Regions from separate parts of the Micromonospora sp. NPDC001898 genome, predicted to be linked through region 1. Evidence: riboswitches for the same ligand, from Rfam matches in the RefSeq annotation. Region 1 holds a riboswitch; each other region holds the start of a gene.
What was found. Region 1 has a riboswitch for cyclic di-AMP ahead of ACFYZF_RS17290 (coiled-coil domain-containing protein). Riboswitches for the same ligand answer to the same signal wherever they lie in the genome.

Region 1 (4,593 bases):
CGCCCACCCGCGTCACGCCGGCGCGGAGCACGGCGCCCGCCCCAGCGTCGACAACGGGAAGGGCAGCGCCGGTCGCGCCGGCCGGATGGAAGGCAGCGCCGGCCGCGTGGAGGGCCGCGCCGATGGCCACCGGAAGGGCAGCGCCCGTCATGGCGGTCATGGCGGAAGCGCCGCCCGTCGTGGTGGCGCGGTAGGAGGCGGCCGGGTGTGCGTCGGGAGACCCGGCCCGGTCGTGACCGCCGTGGCCACCGCCGCCGTGCGCGCCGTGGCCGAGAGTGTGCATCGCGGCCAGCCCGACCAGGGTGCAGATCATCAGCGTGAGCCGGGCCCACCGCCCGGCAGTCAGCACCGTCGCCGTCCGCACCCGGTCCACGCTAGCCGGTCCGGCCGAACGCCCGGGCCGAACACGCCACGAGCGGTCGCACCGCCGCCCACCGGTCCCGGCCGGTGCGGCTACCGGCCCCCGCACCCGGGCGGGCCGATCGACCCGGAGGTCAGTCGGGACATGTCCGGCGGGCCGATCGGGCACGCGATCTGCGTTCCCCAGGTGGGGATGGCTACCATTTCGGGCGATGGTCGTCCGGATTCCGCACCGACCGCCCGCGCACCCCGCCGCCGGGCGGCACCGACCCGGCGGCCGGTGCCGGGCCGCCGCACCGCCCCGCCCCGCGTTGTCCGTGCGTGACGCCACGGACACCGGGGGAACCTTCTCGCCGGCGAGTCCGACCCGACGGGTCGGGCCGGACGACGGGAACGCTGAACCGCCCGGTCCACCGGGCCGCACCCCGCGCTGACACACCGTTTGGAGACCGTCGATGGGTGCCGACCACACCCGACCGGCCCCGCCCGCCCCTCCCGGGGTACGGCGGGTCCTCGTCGCGACCGTGGTGCCGCTCTTCGTGATCACCGTGATCGCGGCAGTCGCCCTCTGGCCCCGCGACGGGGGCCCGCAGGTCGACGGCAGCCCGGCGGTGCCCCGGTACCACGGCACGGTGACCCGGGTGGTCACCGAGGCGTGCCCGCCGCAGCCGGAGACGCCGGAGGGCGAGGCTGGGCCGGGCGCGCAGGACGGCCCGTGCGGCACGGTCACCGTCCGGGTGGAGCAGGGGCCGGACGCGGGACAGCAGGTCGGGACGCCGGTCCCGACCGGCCCCGGCGCGCCCACCGTCGCCGTCGACGACCGGATCGTCCTGGTCGAACTGACCGACCCGGCCGACCCGTCGACGAGCGCCTACAGCATCGCCGAGCACCAGCGTGGCACCCCGCTGGTGTGGCTGGCGGTGGTGTTCGCGCTGGCGATCGTCGCCTTCGGCCGTTGGCGAGGGCTGGCCGCCCTGGCCGGCCTGGCCGCCAGTTTCGCCATCCTGCTGACGTTCGTGCTGCCCGGGATCGGCGCCGGCGGGTCACCGCTGCTGATCGCCATCGTCGGCTCGGCGTTGATCATGTTCGTGGTGTTGTACCTCACCCACGGGGTGAGCGCGCAGACCTCCGTCGCCGTCCTCGGCACCCTGGGCAGCCTGGTGCTCACCGGCGTCCTCGGCACCCTGGCCGCCGCCGCCACCCACCTCACCGGCCACGGCAGCGAGGACGCCACCACCCTGTCGATGTTCCGGGGCGACGTGGACCTGCACGGCCTGCTGCTGGCCGGCATCATCATCGGCTCGCTCGGGGTGCTCGACGACGTCACGGTCACCCAGGCTGCCACGGTGACCGAGTTGGCGAACGCCAACCCGGGGCTGTCCCGGTTGCAGCTCTACCGGGCGGCCACCCGGGTCGGCCGGGCACACGTCGCGTCCACGGTGAACACCATCGTGCTGGCGTACGCGGGCGCGTCGCTGCCGCTGCTGCTCCTGCTCACCGCCGACTCCCGCCCGGTGACCGAGATCCTGACCACCGAGTTCATGGCGCAGGAGATCGTCCGCAGCGCCGTCGCCACACTGGGCCTGATCGCCGCCGTACCGCTGACGACCGGGCTGGCCGCAGTGGTCACCGCAGCGGGTCGGGCCGCAGCGACCGGGCCCGGCCGGCCGGGCGGCGACGGGGACGTGCCTGCCTCGCGTACCCCCGGCGCAGCCCGGCACCCGGCGGAGCCGGACCTCGCGCTGGAGGCGCTCAGCGGTGGGCGGCCCGACGACCGGTTTCCCGGCGGGCCGGCCCGCCCCACCGATTCCCCGGCCCGGTGGGCCGGCCGAGAAGGGAGCACGGACAGCACATGGTGACACTTCACAGCGCGACCGAGAGTGGTGTCACGGGTGAGAATCGCGTCACTGACTACCGAAAGCAATTGCAAAATAACGCTTTTAGTCGGCATCCGGACGTAGATCCCCACGAGGGCTGTCGGGTAACCTCGCTGCCGGTCACCGCCGAAGGCGCGCAGCGGCGCCTGCGGTGCCGCCGCCCAATCGCCGCGAGGCGAGCCGGGGATCCAGGTACCTGGGGTGAATCCGCGACAGCGGTAGGGGCCACTTCCGCCCCGAACCCGTCAGCTAACCCGGCCGGCGGTCGATGGAAGGGAAAACTGTGACGGCACCCCTGCGCCGCTGGCTGGCACCCGTGGCGGCCGTGTTCGCCGCGCTGGCGATCCTCGCCGGGCCGGCCGCCCCGGCGTTCGCCGCGCCCTCCACCCCCAAACCCTCGGGGCACGAGGAGGACGACGAGCCCAAGCTGATCACCGACGTCATCGAGGCCGCCAACCGGGACTACACCCAGGCCCAGTCGAAGCTCGACAAGTCCAAGAAGCGCCAGCTCCAGCTCGCTCTGGAGGTGAAGCGGGCCGAACAGGAGTTGGACGCGCTCGCCCCGCAGATCAGCGAGATGGCCGCCCAGTCGTACCGGACCGGGCGGATCGGCGCGATGGCGATGCTGCTGGAGAGCGGCGCCCCGGACTCGTTCGTCGAGCGCGCCACCGCCCTCGACCAGCTCAATATGATCAACGCTCGGAAGCTGGGCGAGGTCAACGACGCCAAGAAGCACGCGGAGCAGGCCAAGCTCGCGGTCGACGCCGAGATCCGCGAGCAGCAGAAGCAGACCGCGATCATGGCGAAGAAGCAGCACGACGCCGAGAAATCCCTCGCACTGGTCGGTGGCAAGGGCTTCACCGGCGGCCTGGTCGACGCCACCTCCCCGGTCGCGCGGATGGCGCCGGGCCGGACCGGGGACGGTGAGTGGCGGCCCGAGTCGCGCACCGAGAACGACCCGACCACCTCCGGCACGATCACCCCCCGGACGCTGCACGCGTACAAGGAGACCAAGAGGGCCGGTTTCCACCGGTTCGTCGGCTGCTACCGCCCGGGCGGGCCGTGGGAGCACCCCAAGGGCCGGGCCTGCGACTGGTCGCTACAGAACAGCGGTTTCTCCCCCTGGCACAACAACGACACCCGGATGTACGGCAACAACCTCGCCGCGTTCCTCATCCGCAACGCCGACCGGCTCGGCATCTACTACGTCATCTGGAACCGGCAGATATGGTTCCCGGCGACCGGTTGGAAGTCCTACAGCGGGCCCTCCGACCACACCGACCACGTGCACATGTCGCTGCTCTGACGCCGCCGCCACGCGACCGAGGGCCGTCCCGCACACCCGCGGGGGCGGCCCTCGCCGTGTCGTGGCCCTACGAGCGTCTCAGGCGGCGGCCGGGGCTGCCGGATTGGCCGGCGTGACTCCCGGGGGTGGGGTGGGCGCGTCCTGGGCGGCCGGGGCCGCGGCGGAGGGGACGGCCGGGGCCACGGCGACGGCCGGGGCGAAGCCGGCGGGCACCGCTGCCACCGTCCGCACCCCGCCCGCGCTGAGCCGGTACGACATCCCGACCACCGCGCACCTCCCGGCGGTGACCTCGGCGGCCAGCACGAACGAGTCGGCGAGCATCGCCTCGACGGTCTGCGCGATGTGGATGTCGACGATCCCGTTGATGTCCTCGACCCCGCGCTCGGCGGCCCGGCGAAGACTGGGCACCACGGCGTCCACCACGGCCCGCAGGTGGCCGACGGGCGCGGTTCCGGTGCTGGCCGCCGCCCGGGCCGCCTGCACGGCGCCGCAGGAGTCGTGGCCGAGCACCACCACCAGCGGGGTGCCCAGCACGGTCACCGCGTACTCCACGCTGCCCAGCACCTCGGGGCCGACGGTGTGCCCGGCGGTGCGGACCACGAAGAGGTCGCCCAGCCCTCGGTCGAAGATGATCTCGGCGGCCAGCCGGGAGTCGGAGCAGCCGACGATCACCGCGAACGGGTGCTGGCCGTCGGCGACGGCCGCCCGGTGGCCGGCGTCCTGGTTCGGATGGCGCGGCACCCCGGTGACGAACCGGTGGTTTCCGGCGTGCAACTCCGCGAGGGCCTGGCCCGGAGCGAGCGGGCCGAGATCGCCCGGGAGAGCGGTCGGCGACGGGTCAACCCGCCCCAACCCCACCTGAGTCATCGACATGCTCAGATGATTCATGCCCCACCACCTTGCCCTTCGGCCGCACGACCAGTTCCTCCACCGTCACACGCAGCTAAAGGTACGTCAAGCGTTACGTGATACGCATTTCATACGTTGAGAAGCTCTTGCGCGCGTGCCCGAGGCGGCAGTAGCGGCACCCGCGCCCCGATCCGGGCGGGA
Region 2 (4,593 bases), on a different contig from region 1:
ACGCCACCGAGCGTAGGCGGGGCGGGCAACCGCAGCGGTGACCACTCTCACCCGGTCCGCTGTGGGCGGGGCGGGGCGCGCCCGGCGCACAATGTGCGCGCGAAGGTCGGAGGTCACCGTTACCCTGGGTCGGCGACGTCGGCCCAGGTCGATCGTCCGCTGAGCAGGACGTGAAAAGTCCGGATAAGGGCCGGCCCGCGGTGCCCTGATCCATGAATTGCTCATCCCGAGGGGTGGCGACCGAGGCCGTCGGAGGAATACTCTCGGTCGCGGCCCGCGTACTGATGAGGCGCCCGTGAACGGGCGAGTGGAGGTGCTCGCGTGAGCCTGTCGATCGTGAAGTCGGTACTGTCGGGTGGTGTCATCGAGATCGTCCCGCGCGGCGAAATCGACGTCGACACCGCGTACGAGGTGCGCGAAGCCATCGCAGAGGTGCTCGCCAAGGGGCGTCCCGCCCGCATCGAGCTCAACATGCGTCTCGTCACCTTCATCGACTCCGTCGGTATCAGCGCGATGGTGGCCGGTTTCCAGACCGCCGAGGTCAGCAGCGTGAAGCTGGTCGTCACCGAGCCGAGCCGGTTCGTGCACCGACAGCTCTGGGTGACCGGGCTGCTCGGCCTGTTCGGCGCTCCGGAGCCCTACTACGCGGGTGCCGGCGCCGCCACCCCCGAGGTGCTGCCGGGCGCCTGACGGCCGCCCGCCCCGGGCACCCCCCCCCGGGTCGGTTCACCGTGGGCCGGTCACTACGGGTCGGTTCACCGTGGCCGGGGCGGGTGTTCCCTCCGGGGGCCGGGTGGGGGACGATCGGGACGTGCTTCGGCGAGACACCTTCCAGTATTCGGTTCAGGCCCGCTGCCCGCGGGCCGAGGCGGTGGCTCTGCTCGGCGACCCGGCCCGGCAGGACGAGCTGCATCCGCTGATCACGCGGGTGCGCCGGCTGCCGCCCCGGCCGGGCGCCCGGGCCAGTTACGCCATCACCGACCGGCTCGCCGCCGGGCCGCTGCGCTTCCCGGTGACGTACCAGGCGGATGTGCTGGTCGTCACCGACGACGAGATCGTCACGGTGGCCCGGCAGCGGCCGGCCACCACCGTGCGCAACCGCACCCGGCTGCGTGACGAGCCGGGTGGGGTGGTCCGGATCGACGTGGAGATCACCCTTGCCGCCCCGGCGCCGCTGTTCCGGTACGCCTTCCGGCAGGCCCGGTCGGCGCACCTCGGGCTGGCCCGGAGGCTGGGAGAGGTGCTGGACCGCGCCGGGGACGGCCCGGCTCAGCCCGCCTGAGCGGCGCGGCCGGGCCGCCGCCTGGCCCCACGGCTTGTGCGTGTGGCCCCCGGATGGCGGGGGCCACACGCCGCGCGGTCAGTACACCGACAGGTGCACGTGGTTGGTGTGGTCGCTGGACGGGTCCCCGTTGCCCCCGCTGTACGACTTCCAGCCGCTGCTGGGCAGCCAGATCTGCCTGAACCAGATCACGTACAGCACGGCGAGGTTGTCGGCGTTGCGGATGTAGTACGCCGCCAGGTTGTTGCCGTAGGTGCGGTCCCCGCCGGAGGCCACCCCGCCGAAGCCGCCCTTCTGGGCGGCGAAGTCGCACGCCCGTCCCTTGGGATGCTCGCCGGAGCCGCTGGGCCGGTGGCAGGAGACGTACCGGGTGAAGCCGGCCGACTTGGCCTGCTGGAGCGCGTGCAGCGTCCGTGGGGTGATGCAGCCGTTGGCCGGGGTCGGGTCGTTCACGCTGCACGACTCCGACGGCCATGACCCGTCGGAGTTGCGCTTCGCCGGGGTGGCGTTCGCGCTGGAGGTGCCCCGGTTGGCCCCGCCGCCGCCGCTGGCGCTGGCGCTGGCCTTCTCGTTGGCCACGGTCAGGGCCTGCTCGGCCTGATCCTTGCGCTTGGCCATCACGGTGACCTGCTTGCGCTGCTCGCGGATCTCCCCGTCGAGGGCCAGCCGGGTCTTGGCGGCCTGGTCCCGGGTCTCCAGCAGGTCGCGCAGCGCCCGGTCCTCGTTGGTGGCGACCGCGTCCAGCGCGGCGATCCGGTCCAGGAAGCCTGCGGGGTTGGTGCTGTTGAGCAGCGCGGACACCGGGCTGAGCCGGCCCGACTTGTACGCCACGCCGGCGATCTCGTCGACCTTGGCGCCGCGTACGGTCAGCTCCGCCTCGACGGTCTTGAGCTGGCTGCCGAGCTGCTGCTGCCGCTTGACCGAGCTGGCCAGGGCTCTCTTGGCGTCCAGGTAGCCCTTGCTGGCCGCTTCGAGTTGGGCGCGCAGGGCGGGGGTGCCGCCCTCCTCGTCCTGGCCGGGCGTGGGGGCGCGCAGGCCGGTGGGTGGGGCCGCGCCGGCCGGGGACACCGGCCCGAACCCGAGGCCGACGGCGAGCGTCAGCACCAGCATCGCCGCCATCCGGGCGGCGGTCCTTCGTACAGGTGCCACTACTGGCATACGTATGTCCTTCCGTCAGTCGCCGACCGGGTTAGCTGACGGGTTCGGGACGGAAGATCCCTACCACTCAGGCGGATGCACCCCACGAACATGGTTCCCCGGCTCGCCAGGAGGCGATTAGGCGGCGGCCACCGCAGGCGCCGGAGGGCGCCGCCCGGCGGAGGCCGGATGAGAGCTTACCGGTGCGGATGAGACCCCCGCTGCTTCCGTGACGGACGGTGCGTGGGTCAATGCTGTCATAACCGGCATGAGGGCACATTACACCACTTAATTGATGGGCGTGGGTATCACCAGCCGGTCGGCCCGCAGGGGCCCGCCGACGCCCCGGGCTCCACCTGCAACGTGGCGTGCTCGATGTGGAAGTCCTCGTGCAGGGCGGTGCGGGCCGCGGTCAGCACCGCGCCCACCTCGGCGTCCGGCGCCATGGTCAGGTGGGCCGAGGCGACCTCCATGCCGGAGGTCAGCGTCCAGACGTGCAGGTCGTGCACCTCGACCACGCCGGGCACCGCCACCAGCCGGTCGTGCACCGCGGTCACCTGGAGGTGTTCCGGCGCGGCCTGCACCAGGATGCGCACCGCGGCCCGCCCGAGCCGCCAGGTGCGGGGCAGGATGAACACGCCGATCGCGACGGCCACCAGTGGGTCCGCCCACCACCAGTCGGTGACGGCGATCAGCGCCGCGGCACCGATCACCCCGACCGATCCGAGCAGGTCGCCCAGCACCTCTAGGTACGCCCCGCGCATGTTGATGCTCTCCTTCGCCCCGCTGCGCAGCAGGGCGAACGCGGCAACGTTGGCGAGCAGGCCCAGCGTCGCCACCACGAGCATCGGGCCGGCGGTCACCTCGGGTGGATCGCCGAACCGGCGGACCGCCTCGACGAGGACGTAGACCGCGACGCCGCTGAGCAGGACGGCGTTGCCGAGCGCGGCGAGCACCTCCAGCCGGTAGAGCCCGAAGGTGCGCTGGGGGTCGGCGGTGGCCCGCCGGGTGGCGGTGATCGCGGCCAGCGCCATGCCGATGCCGAGCACGTCGGTGAACATGTGCCCGGCGTCGGAGAGCAGTGCCAGCGAGCCGGTGCCGAACGCGGCCACCGCCTCGACGATCATCAGGGCGGTGAGCAGCCCGAAGGCCGCCCAGAGTCGCCCTGAGTGGCGGTCTGCGGCGTTCGCCACCGCGCCGTGGTGGTCATGACCTGCGCCCACGCCAACACCCTCCGTCCCCGATCCGGACCCGGTTTAATTTATGCTCACATCGCTATGTATGCAAGTGAAATCGGGCGTCCGACCGGGGACGGGGGCCCCGGCCGGTCAGCCGGTCGGATCGATCGTGGTCAGCCGCTGGGTGGCCCGGGACAGCGCCACGTACAGCGTCCGCACGCCGGAGCCCGGATCGGCCCGGATCTCGGCCGGGGCGACCAGCGCCACCCCGTCGTACTCCATGCCCTTGGCCTGGAGACTGGTCACCACCTGGAGGCGCGGCGCGGCCAGGCCGGCGAGCCAGCCGGCGACCTCGTCCCGGCGCGGCACCGGCGTGACCACCCCGACCGTCCCCTCCACCTCGCCGAGCAGCGTGGCGACCGCCGCGACGGTGGCCCGTTCCAGCTCGGCCGGCGGCACGGTCAGCGCTACCGGCTCCACGCCGGTGGACCGCACCGCGCTGGGCAGCCTGAGGTCCGGGTAGAGCCGGCGGATCTCCGCCGCCGCCACCGCGAAGATCTCCGCCGAGTTGCGGTAGTTGGTGGTCAGCTCGAACTGGTGCCGACGCCGCCGGCCCAGCGCCTGGTCCCGGGCCCGGGTCAGCTCCTCCTCCGCGCCCGTCCACGCGGTCTGCGCCGGGTCGCCCACCACCGTCCAGGACGCCAGCCGGCCGCGCCGGCCGACCATCCGCCACTGCATCGGGGAGACGTCCTGCGCCTCGTCGACCACCACGTGCGCGTAGTCGCGGTAGTCCTCCGGGCGTTCTCGGGCCGCCTCGCGGGCCGCCCGCTGCCGGTCGGCCTGCGTGCTCAGCTCCCGCACGCCCCCGGCGAGCTGGAACGGGTCCCGCTTGGCCCGCTTCGGCTGCATCGGCTTGCCCAGCAGCGCGTCCAACTCGTCCAGCAGCGCGATGTCGGCGATCGTGAGTCCCTCGTCGTCCAACGTCCGGTACGCCTC
Region 3 (4,593 bases), on a different contig from region 1:
CGGCCTGGTCTCCGCCGGGCAGCCCGGCCGGCCTCGGGTTGTCCGACCCCGACCCCGGCCCGGCCGCCGGGATGCGTGCGGTCGACCCTGGCCGGGCCGCCGCCGCCGCCCCCGCGCACCCCGGCGTGGTCCCGGCAGCCCTCGTGGGCCGGTCCGTGGTCGACCCGGCCCCGGCGCACCGGATGCCCGTCGGCCCCGCCCCGACGACCGCCGGGTCGCGCGCGCCGCCGCGCGGCTGACCCGTCCGCGACGCCGCCGTCTCGCGACCTCACCTCCGGATCCGTCCGCCCGGCCCGGTGGCGCCCCCGCGCCCCGCCCGGTGGCGCGGAGCGCCCGCTTCCCCCATCCACCCGCCGTTAGGTGCCGACCATGGACATCGTTCTCTACCAGTTCCTCGTCGAGGTGCCGCTGGCCGCCACCATCTGGTCGGTGCTGCTGGTGGTGGCGCTCGGCGTCCTCACCGCCCTGGTCGCCCGCCCGCAGCGGGACCGGCCGGTGGCCGACCCCGCCCCGCCCGCCGTCGACCCGGCCATCGAGGAGGCCGTCGACCTGCGCCGGTACGCCGAGGAGGTGGGGGTGGCCGCCGCCGGCGCCGCCCAGACCGCCCGCCGGCGGCGCGAAGTGTGGCTGGCCGCCCAGGATGCCCTCGATCGGTCCTGGCAGGCGTACGACGACGCGGAGGCCGCCGCGCGGCGCTTCTCCGGCGCGGGGGCACTGCCGGCGCCGCGCACCCCCCGCACCCCCGCCGAGTACGCCGCCCGGGAGCGCTGGCTGCACCACGCGGCCACGGCCGCCCACCTGCGCGGCGAGCTGTCCATCCGGCAGCTCTGCGACGTCTTCGCGCACCGGGACGGCTGGGATCCCCGGCTGCATCCGGTCCAGCAGGAGGTCGTGCTGGCCCGGGCGGTGCGGGACGGGAGGCAGGCCGGCCACCGGGCGGCGGCGGCCCGGGAGCGGGACGCCTGGCATGCCGCCGAACTGGCCGCCGAGGCCGCCCGGGTGCTGGCCGTCGAGGCGTACCGCGCCGCGGAGCGGGCCCGCCCCGTCCGGGTGCCCGCACCCCGGGCCGCGACGGCGGAGGCTCGCCGTACTGTCCCGGCCGCCCGCTGGCACCCGGCCCGGGTCGGCTGACCCGCCCCTGACGCGGGCGGGTCGCGGTGCCGCCCCGAATTTCTTTATGACGCCGGTCACATCGCCCGGGTAAACGGGCAGTCGACCCATCGGGGTGGGTCCACCGACATAACTCGCCGACGATCAAGACTGATCGTCCGGTTGTCGCCCGAAGGCACCCGGAAGGCCCGTAATCCCATTGAGTCGCGTCAGTTCCCAATGTGTTGCAAGAAAGCTGATCGGAGAGGGTTTAAGCAGGTGGGAAGGGCTTGGCAGGGCCTCGACCGGCCAGTAATGTCGGCCCGTCCGGTGCGGTACCCGATCGCAAGAGGCGACGCCGCGCCGACCCGCTTAATCGTGACCATCACGAACCGGGGACCCAGTGCACGTGTGGGGTGAATCCGCGGGCCACGGCCCGTGGTAGGGCGATCTTCCCGCCCGAATCCGTCAGCTAACCCGGTAGGCGGTCTCGGAAGGAGTGCCATCTTCGTGCAGCGCGACCCCATCCCTCGGTTGTTCCTCCACCGCGGCGCCGTGGTGCCCGCGTCCGTCGCCCCCGGGCTGACGAACTGACCGGCGCACCCGCCCGTACGCCCGGCTGACCGGGCATCTTCCCAGAGCCGACCTGACCGGCTGTGGACGTCTCCGTCCACGCCACCGTGCGACGACGCATGCCCAGGCGCCCCGCTCTCCGTCCCATCCCCGTGGAGGAACACGTGAACAACCACCTCAAGCGGCAGTTGCGACGTCTCGCCACCGAGCGCCCGTACCAGGTCGTCGCCGGCTCGGCCGCGGCGCTCCTGCTGGCCTCCGGCACCGGTGTGTTGCTGGCCGGCGCCGACGACACCCCCGCCCCCCGGCAGACCACCAATGCCGCCGTGGCCGAGATCGCACCCCGCCTCGACAGCGCGGCCAGCCGCGCCCAGGCCCGGGTCGGCGCGACCCCGTCCTCCAGCGCCTCGCCGTCGCCGAGCGCCACCACGGCCGCGCCGAACCCCGACCTGACCACCAAGGCGGCCCCGAAGCAGACCACGGCGAAGCCGGCCACCCCGAAGACGCCGTCGTCGAAGGTTCTCGACTACGCGTACCAGGCGCAGACCACCTACTACTACTGCGGCCCCGCGGCGGTGCGCAACGCGCTCTCCGCCACCGGCGTCGGGAGCACCCAGGACGGGCTGGCCAGCCGCCTCGGCACCACCGAGATGGGCACCAACTCGGCCGAGGACACCACCCGGGTGCTCAACGCGATGGTCAAGGGCGACCCGTACCAGACCCGGATGATCCCGGGCGGCGCCGCCACCGGGGCGCAGATCGACCGGCTCAAGGCAGACGTGGTGAAGGCGGTCGGCGCCGGGCGCGGCGTCGTGGTGAACATCGCCGGCGACGCCACCGACGTCGACGGCGGCTGGCACTCCTTCCCCGGCGGCCACTACATCGCCGTCGTGGGTTACCGCAACGAAGGCCGTACCGTGCGGATCGCCGACTCGGCCAACCCGGCCGCCTCGGCGTACTGGATCAGCACCACGGCCCTGGCGCACTGGGCGGCGACCAGGGGCTACTCGGCCTGATCACCCTCCCCCCACCGGGCCCCGGCTCTCCCCGTGAGCCGGGGCCCGGTGCCGTCCCGGGCCGGCACCGCGGCGTCCGGGGTGCCGGCCGGCACTGCGGCCGTGACCGAACCCGTCAGCTCCAACCTCAACCCTGACGCGAACCTCTTGATCACCGGGGGGAGGGGGCGGGGGAGGGCGGGGTGGGGGTCGGGCGGGGAGTGGGTGGGGTCCAGGTCGGGGTCAGTTCGCGGCGGGCCGCCGCCAGGAACGCCTCGGCGTACTGGTGGGCGGGGAAGTCGCCCAGGTAGCGGGAGCGGGTGGCCCAGCGGGCCGCCGCCTGGGGGTCGGTGTCGAGCAGGTGACCGAGCACCTCGTCGAGGTTGGCCGCGTCGCGTCGCAGCACGTAGCCCGAGCCGGCCAGGGGGAACCGCTCGACGAACCGGTCGCCGTCGCCGCCCATGTCCGTGACCGCGTACGGTTTGCCGGAGTAGAGGTAGTCGGAGATCACCCCGGAGACGTCCGAGAGAAGCGCGTCGGACCGGTTCACGCAGTCGACCAGGGAAATCTCCCGGCTGGCCGCAGCGCCCCAGACGTGCTGCCGGCCGGTGCGGGCCCGGTCCGCGGCGAGCAGCTCCGTGAGCCGGGCGAGCTGCCGCGCCGACCCCGGATTCTGCCCGGTGTACGGGTGGGCGCGCAGGATCACCGTCGCGCCCCGGGCCAGCAGCCCTCGGACGATGGCTTCGCCCACCGGCAGTGAGCAGTAGTTCGCGTCGGCGTGGTGGCCGGTCCAGGTCGGGGTGTAGAGGACCGTCGGGTTCGGCAGGCCGGTTGCCGGCTCCCGGTGCACCTCGATCGACTCGACCTGCGGGCGGCCGACCACGACGAACTTCTCCGCCGGGATGTCGACCCCCGCGCGGGCGTACCGCTCGACCGCGGCCGGGCCGGCCACGAAGATCCGGTCGAAGATCGCCGAGACCGGGTTGGCGCTGGGCGCCTTGTCGCTGTCGCCGTGGTGGATCTGCACGTGGGTGAGCTGGGTGAACCGGATGCAGTGGCTGTTCTTCGCCCCGTGGTTGACGTAGAACGCCACCTTGAGACTCGGCACCAGCGCCTCGTCCATCGCCTTCAGGGTGGGGCAGTACACCACCGGCGCGGTGGTGGCCGCGGCGATCGGGGCGAGGAACTCCGGCTCCCGCACCATCACGAGGAACGGCCGGCCGATCCGCTCCAGGTAGGGCAGCCACATGGTGACCTGGTACTCCGACCCGGGCGGGGCGGAGAAGTGCAGCAGGAACTCCGGCTGGTGCGCCCGCAGCGCCCGGGTCACCGCGCTGCCCCCGGTGCCCGGCCGGAACCGCCGGCGGGCCAGGTCCAGGGCCACCGCCCCGGCGCCCGCGCCGACGCCCAGCGCCAGCAGCAGGGCGACGTACGCCGGCAGCGCCAGCGCGGCGACCAGCGCCACCGCGGCGAGCAGCACCAGCAGGGCGTCGGCCAGCCGACCGGCGACCAGCGGGGCCCACGACCGGGCCGGTAGGTTGGCGGCCCGGATCTCCAGGTCCCCGGCCTGCCGCAGCGGCCCCACCAGCAGCACCAGCCCCAGCAGCACCAGGGCCGTGGCGGCCAGCGCCGGGTCGAAGCCGGCGTCGAGCCGGCGGGCGTACCCGACCAGGATGCCGGCCGCGAGCAGCACCGACTCGGCGGTGCTGTCGGCGGCCGGCCGGACCCGGCGCTCCCAGCCGGCGGCGGCCAGGGCCGCCACCGCGAGCGCCAGCCCCCAGCCGGTCGCCCCGGTCAGCGCGAGGGCGAGGAACGCCAGCACCGCCAGGCCGGTGGTCGCCACCCGGGCGGTCAGCTTCCTGACCAGGTCACCACGCATGTCGTTCCCGCTTCTCCCGCCGTGTCGCGGTGGGCGTCGTCGCTCAGCCGGCCGTGG
Region 4 (4,593 bases), on a different contig from region 1:
GGACGCCGGGTTGTGGAACCACGCCTTCTGCCCGAGGTACCAGATCGCCGTCCAGTCACCATCACGGCCGGCCAGGGCGTACGTCTGCCCGGTCGAGGCTCGGGCGCCGTGGTCGGAGACGGCCATCGTGGCCGGCGAGCCGTTCGGACGCAGGGCGATGTCGTTGACCAGCGGCGCGTCGGCGCTCGGCGCGGAGCGCAGCACCACCGCCGAGGAGCCGCGCGAGGGGCACGGCACGCCTGCCGTCACGCAGCCGGTGAACGCCGGCCGGTTGGTGGCGAAGTCGGGGTCGATCCGCACCATGCCGGTCAGCGGGGTGCCGGTGTTGAGCTCCGGCGCGCGCAGCAGGTCGAAGTAGTGCGACCAGTCCCAGTACGGGCCCGGATCCCAGTGCATGCCCCGCACGTTCGCCGCGACGGTGCCGGGGACGTTGTCGTGGCCGATGATGTGCTGCCGGTCCAGCGGGACGCCGTGCCGCAGCGCGAGGTACCGGACCAGCTTCGACGAGGTGCGGTACATCGCCTCGGTGTACCAGGTGCCCTGGGCGGCGAAGCCCTCGTGCTCCAGCCCGATCGACTTGGCGTTGACGTACCAGTTGCCGGCGTGCCAGGCGACGTCCTTGGTCTTCACGTGCTGGGCGATGTGCCCGTCCACCGAGCGCAGCGTGTAGTGCCAGCTCACGTAGGTCGGGTCCTGGACCATGTTGACCGTGCCCGCGTAGCGGCCCTCGGTGTCGTGGATGAGGATGTACTCGACCTTCTGCCGCTTGGGCCGGTCGGACAGGTCGTGGTTGCCGTAGTCGCCGGGGTCGGCGCTGAGCGACTGGTAGGGGGCGGGGATCCACTCGCAGGAGATGGTCGACGGGCACTCCAGGCCGTCGGGGCGCTCCGGCAGGCGCAGGCCGAGCCGGTCCAGCCAGGACTTCTGCGGGGTCACCGCGCGGGCGGCGAGGGTTACCCGCTGCCCGTCGTCGGTCACCCGGCTCTCGCCCTCGGCGATGGTGCCGAAGACCTCGTCGGCGAAGGCCGCCGCCGCGTCGGCGCCGTCCGCGCCGGCGTACCGGGCCACCGCGCCGTACCAGGCCGCCGGGTCGGTGCCGGCTCCGACCGGGGCGCCGATCTGCCGCTGGTACGACGCGAGCAGCGCCGCCCCGCCCCGGATGTTCGTCGGCGCGTCGGCGCGCAGGGCAGCCTCGTCGGCCCCGGTGAGGGTGGCGGCGGTGTCCAGGGTCTGCAACGACGCCGCGGTCGGGGCCTCGTCGGCCGAGGGCTGGGCGGCGGAGAGGGCCGGGCGGGAGTCGTCCCCGCGCGGGTCCTCGTCGCCGGAGTCGTGGTGGGTGCCGGTGGGCAGGCCGGTCACGTATTCGGCGTCGGTGAGGTGCATCGGCCCGTACCCACCGCTGGTGCTGGGGGTGCCGGCGTTGGTGTCCCAGCGGGACTGGAGGTAGGAGACGCCGAGCAGGACGCTCTCCGGCACGCCGTACTCGGCGGCGGCGTCAGCGTACTGCTGCTGGCGGTCGGGGGTCTGGCCGGCCGCGGCCGGGGAGGCGGTGGTACCGAGGGGCACAAGGGCCGTGGTGGCGGCCACGGCGGCGGCGAGCAGGATCCGTCTGCTCGACGACACGACAGAACGGGGCATCGAACCTCCTGGTTGGGCGTCGGATGAGGTCACCCTTCCGCCGTCGTCCTCCCACGTCAATAGCTTTCCACCAGGTGTCGCGATGTGAAGGAAACTTCCGCACGGTGGCGTGGTATGGCGTGTCATCGCCCGGCGGGTTGCGGATCGATAACGGGCGTCTCTACTCTGGTCAATCGTCGGCCGGTAGCTGTATCGCCCAGCCGGGCGGTGACGGTCCGACACCGCCGAGTCGCCTCCGGGCGAGCCGGGGACCCAGGTACGCCGGGGTGAATCCGCAGCGCCGCTGCGGTAGGGCGCTCTCCCTTCCCGCCCGAACCCGTCAGCTAACCCGGTAGGCGGTCAAGGAAGAAGGAGAACGGAGCCAGGTGGCACTTCCTGCCCTGCGGCGCCCGTCACGCCGGTCGGCGCACGTCGACCGGACACCGGTTACGCCGCGTCCACGCTGGTCACGCTTCACCACCGCTCTCGCCGCACTGGCCGGCGCCGCCGTCGTCCTGACCGGCACCCCGACCTCGGCCCAGGCCGATCCCTCGATCGCCGAGATCGAGCGGCAGATCGACCAGGACTGGAACAAGCTCGAACCGCTCATCGAGCGGCACAACGCCACCCGTCAGGACCTCGCCCTCAAGCGTCGGCAGGCCGACGCCGTCGCCAAGCAGATCGGGCCGCTGCAACGCCGGGTCGACGAGGCGATGGACAAGGTCAGCGGCCTCGCCGTCGAGGCGTACAAGACTGAGAACCTGTCGGCGGTGAACGCGCTGCTCGGCAGCCGCTCGCCCGGTCAGATGATGGGACAGTTGGAATTGCTCGACCAGTTCGCCGAACGCCAGCAGCGCGACATCCGGGCGGTCGTCGACCTCCGCGACGAGCTCGATGCGAAGAAGAAGCCGCTGGACGAGATGGTCGCCCAGCTCGCCCGCACCGAGGCGCAGCTTGCCGCCAAGCGGAAGCAAATCAACACCGAGATCGACCGGCTCCAGAAGCTGCGGCTCAAGGTGTACGGCAACGGCGGTGGCGGCGCGCTGCGTCCCGCTCCCTGCCCGGCTGCCTACCCGGGCGGCGGCGCGGGAGTCGCGGTGAAGTTCGCCTGCGCCCAGATCGGCAAGCCCTACGTCTGGGGCGCCGAGGGGCCCAACTCGTACGACTGCTCGGGCCTGATGCTCGCGGCCTGGGCCAAGGCCGGCGTGTCGCTGCCGCACAACGCGGCCCAGCAGCGGTCGGTGACCGCCCGGGTGAGCCGCGCCGACCTGCGCCCCGGTGACCTCGTCTTCTACTACGCCGACCTGCACCACGTCGGCATGTACGTCGGCGGCGGCTGGGTGGTGCACGCCTCCCAGGCCGGCCAGCCCGTCAAGATGAAGCGCGTCGACGACGGCCAGATCCACAGCTACGGCCGCCCCGACTGAGCGGCGGGGGGCCCGTTCCGCGGGACGGGCCCCCCGACCACGCCCGCGCCGTCAGCGGGTGGGCCAGGTACGCCAGTTCTGCCAGGAGCGGCTCGGGGTCGGGCCGCGCTGGCCCTGGTACCGCGAGCCGTACACCGTCGACCCGTACGGGTGCTCGGCCGGGGAGGAGAGCCGGAAGATGCAGAGCTGGCCGATCTTCATGCCCGGCCAGAGCGTGATCGGCAGGTTCGCCACGTTGGACAGCTCCAGCGTGACGTGACCGGAGAAGCCCGGGTCGATGAACCCGGCGGTGGAGTGGGTGAGCAGCCCGAGCCGGCCCAGCGAGCTCTTGCCCTCCAGCCGGCCCGCGAGCTGGTCGCCGAGCGAGATCACCTCCAGCGTGGAGGCGAGCACGAACTCGCCCGGGTGCAGCACGTACGGCTCGCCGTCGGGCACCTCGACCGCCGAGGTCAGGTCGTCCTGCTGCGCCGACGGGTCGATGTGCGTGTAGAGGTGGTTGTTGAAGACCCGGAAGAGCTTGTCGAGGCGCACGTCGATGCTCGACGGCTGCACAAGGGTGGGCTCGAACGGCTCCAGCGCGAGCGTGCCAGCCTTCAGTTCGCTGACGAGATCGCGGTCGGAGAGCAGCATCGGCACACCATAGCGACCCTGGTCGGCGGGCCTGTCATCGCCTGTGGCAACCGGCGTGCCGCGCTCGCCTGTCGTACACGTGTTCGATAGAATGTCCACATGGCTTCCTGGTCCGAATTCGCCGCTGACGAGCCACGACTCGCCGGCGGGATCCGCCTCCTCATGCAGCAGTACGGGCCGGGCTTCGGCTACCTGGCGACCGTCCGCGCCGACGGTGGGCCCCGGGTGCACCCGGTCTCCCCGGTGATCACCGACGACGGGCTCTTCTGCTTCATCGTCGACTCGCCGAAACGGCGCGACCTCGAACGCGACGGCCGCTACGCGCTGCACTCCTTCCCGCCGGAGGACAGCGACGACGAGGCGTACGTGGCGGGGCACGCGTGGCCGGTGACCGACCAGGCCCGGGTGGCTCGGCTCGCCGAGCTGGGGCGGGCCGCCCCGCAGGTGGACTGGCGGCTGTTCGAGTTCACCGTCGACGTGGCGATGCTCGCCCGCCGCTACCAGGCCGGCTCCGTCTTCCCGGGCGGGGGCCCGGGGCAGCCGGCCGTGCAGGTGTGGCTCGACCCCCGGGCCGCCGAAGGCGCGGGCGGCGCCCCGGTGGGCGTACCGGATCGGGGGCCGACCCGGCGCGCCCACGGCTCCCACCGCGCGGCGGCCTGACCCCCGACGACACCGGTGCCGGCCCCGTCGAAGGACGGGGCCGGCACCGGAGGGTCAGGAACAGGGGTGCGTCAGGCCGCGCGGTACGCGTTCCACGCGGTCAGCATCCGGCTCGCCTGCCCGGCGGTGAACTGGTGCATGCACGAGTCGTAGGTGTAGTCCATGAAGTTGGTGATCGGGTCCTTGCCGGTGGCGGTGCAGGTGTCCCGCCCGGTCGGGCACTCGTACGCCGGCGAGGCCTCCGCCGGGGTGTCGCTCA

Region 2: linked by a shared signal. The riboswitch ahead of ACFYZF_RS28195 (coiled-coil domain-containing protein) and the one ahead of ACFYZF_RS17290 (coiled-coil domain-containing protein) in region 1 are both predicted to bind cyclic di-AMP.
Region 3: linked by a shared signal. The riboswitch ahead of ACFYZF_RS11470 (C39 family peptidase) and the one ahead of ACFYZF_RS17290 (coiled-coil domain-containing protein) in region 1 are both predicted to bind cyclic di-AMP.
Region 4: linked by a shared signal. The riboswitch ahead of ACFYZF_RS27300 (NlpC/P60 family protein) and the one ahead of ACFYZF_RS17290 (coiled-coil domain-containing protein) in region 1 are both predicted to bind cyclic di-AMP.

The regions. Positions count from the first base shown of each region.
Region 1 is NZ_JBIATC010000006.1:382,625-387,217, reverse strand. It holds gene ACFYZF_RS17300 (hypothetical protein) at 1-364, opposite strand, end outside; gene ACFYZF_RS17295 (YibE/F family protein) at 816-2,219, shown strand; cyclic di-AMP (ydaO/yuaA leader) riboswitch at 2,386-2,517, shown strand; gene ACFYZF_RS17290 (coiled-coil domain-containing protein) at 2,521-3,543, shown strand; gene ACFYZF_RS17285 (carbonic anhydrase) at 3,622-4,410, opposite strand.
Region 2 is NZ_JBIATC010000024.1:52,145-56,737, reverse strand. It holds gene ACFYZF_RS28205 (STAS domain-containing protein) at 322-690, shown strand; gene ACFYZF_RS28200 (SRPBCC family protein) at 812-1,282, shown strand; gene ACFYZF_RS28195 (coiled-coil domain-containing protein) at 1,361-2,440, opposite strand; cyclic di-AMP (ydaO/yuaA leader) riboswitch at 2,445-2,574, opposite strand; gene ACFYZF_RS28190 (cation diffusion facilitator family transporter) at 2,728-3,642, opposite strand; gene ACFYZF_RS28185 (HelD family protein) at 3,748-4,593, opposite strand, start outside.
Region 3 is NZ_JBIATC010000004.1:203,785-208,377, forward strand. It holds gene ACFYZF_RS11460 (hypothetical protein) at 1-239, shown strand, start outside; gene ACFYZF_RS11465 (hypothetical protein) at 370-1,131, shown strand; cyclic di-AMP (ydaO/yuaA leader) riboswitch at 1,449-1,591, shown strand; gene ACFYZF_RS11470 (C39 family peptidase) at 1,815-2,678, shown strand; gene ACFYZF_RS11475 (CDP-glycerol glycerophosphotransferase family protein) at 2,830-4,536, opposite strand; gene ACFYZF_RS11480 (D-ribitol-5-phosphate cytidylyltransferase) at 4,580-4,593, opposite strand, start outside.
Region 4 is NZ_JBIATC010000021.1:71,341-75,933, forward strand. It holds gene ACFYZF_RS27295 (N-acetylmuramoyl-L-alanine amidase) at 1-1,638, opposite strand, end outside; cyclic di-AMP (ydaO/yuaA leader) riboswitch at 1,851-1,991, shown strand; gene ACFYZF_RS27300 (NlpC/P60 family protein) at 2,004-3,044, shown strand; gene dcd (dCTP deaminase) at 3,096-3,674, opposite strand; gene ACFYZF_RS27310 (pyridoxamine 5'-phosphate oxidase family protein) at 3,774-4,334, shown strand; gene ACFYZF_RS27315 (zinc metalloprotease) at 4,406-4,593, opposite strand, start outside.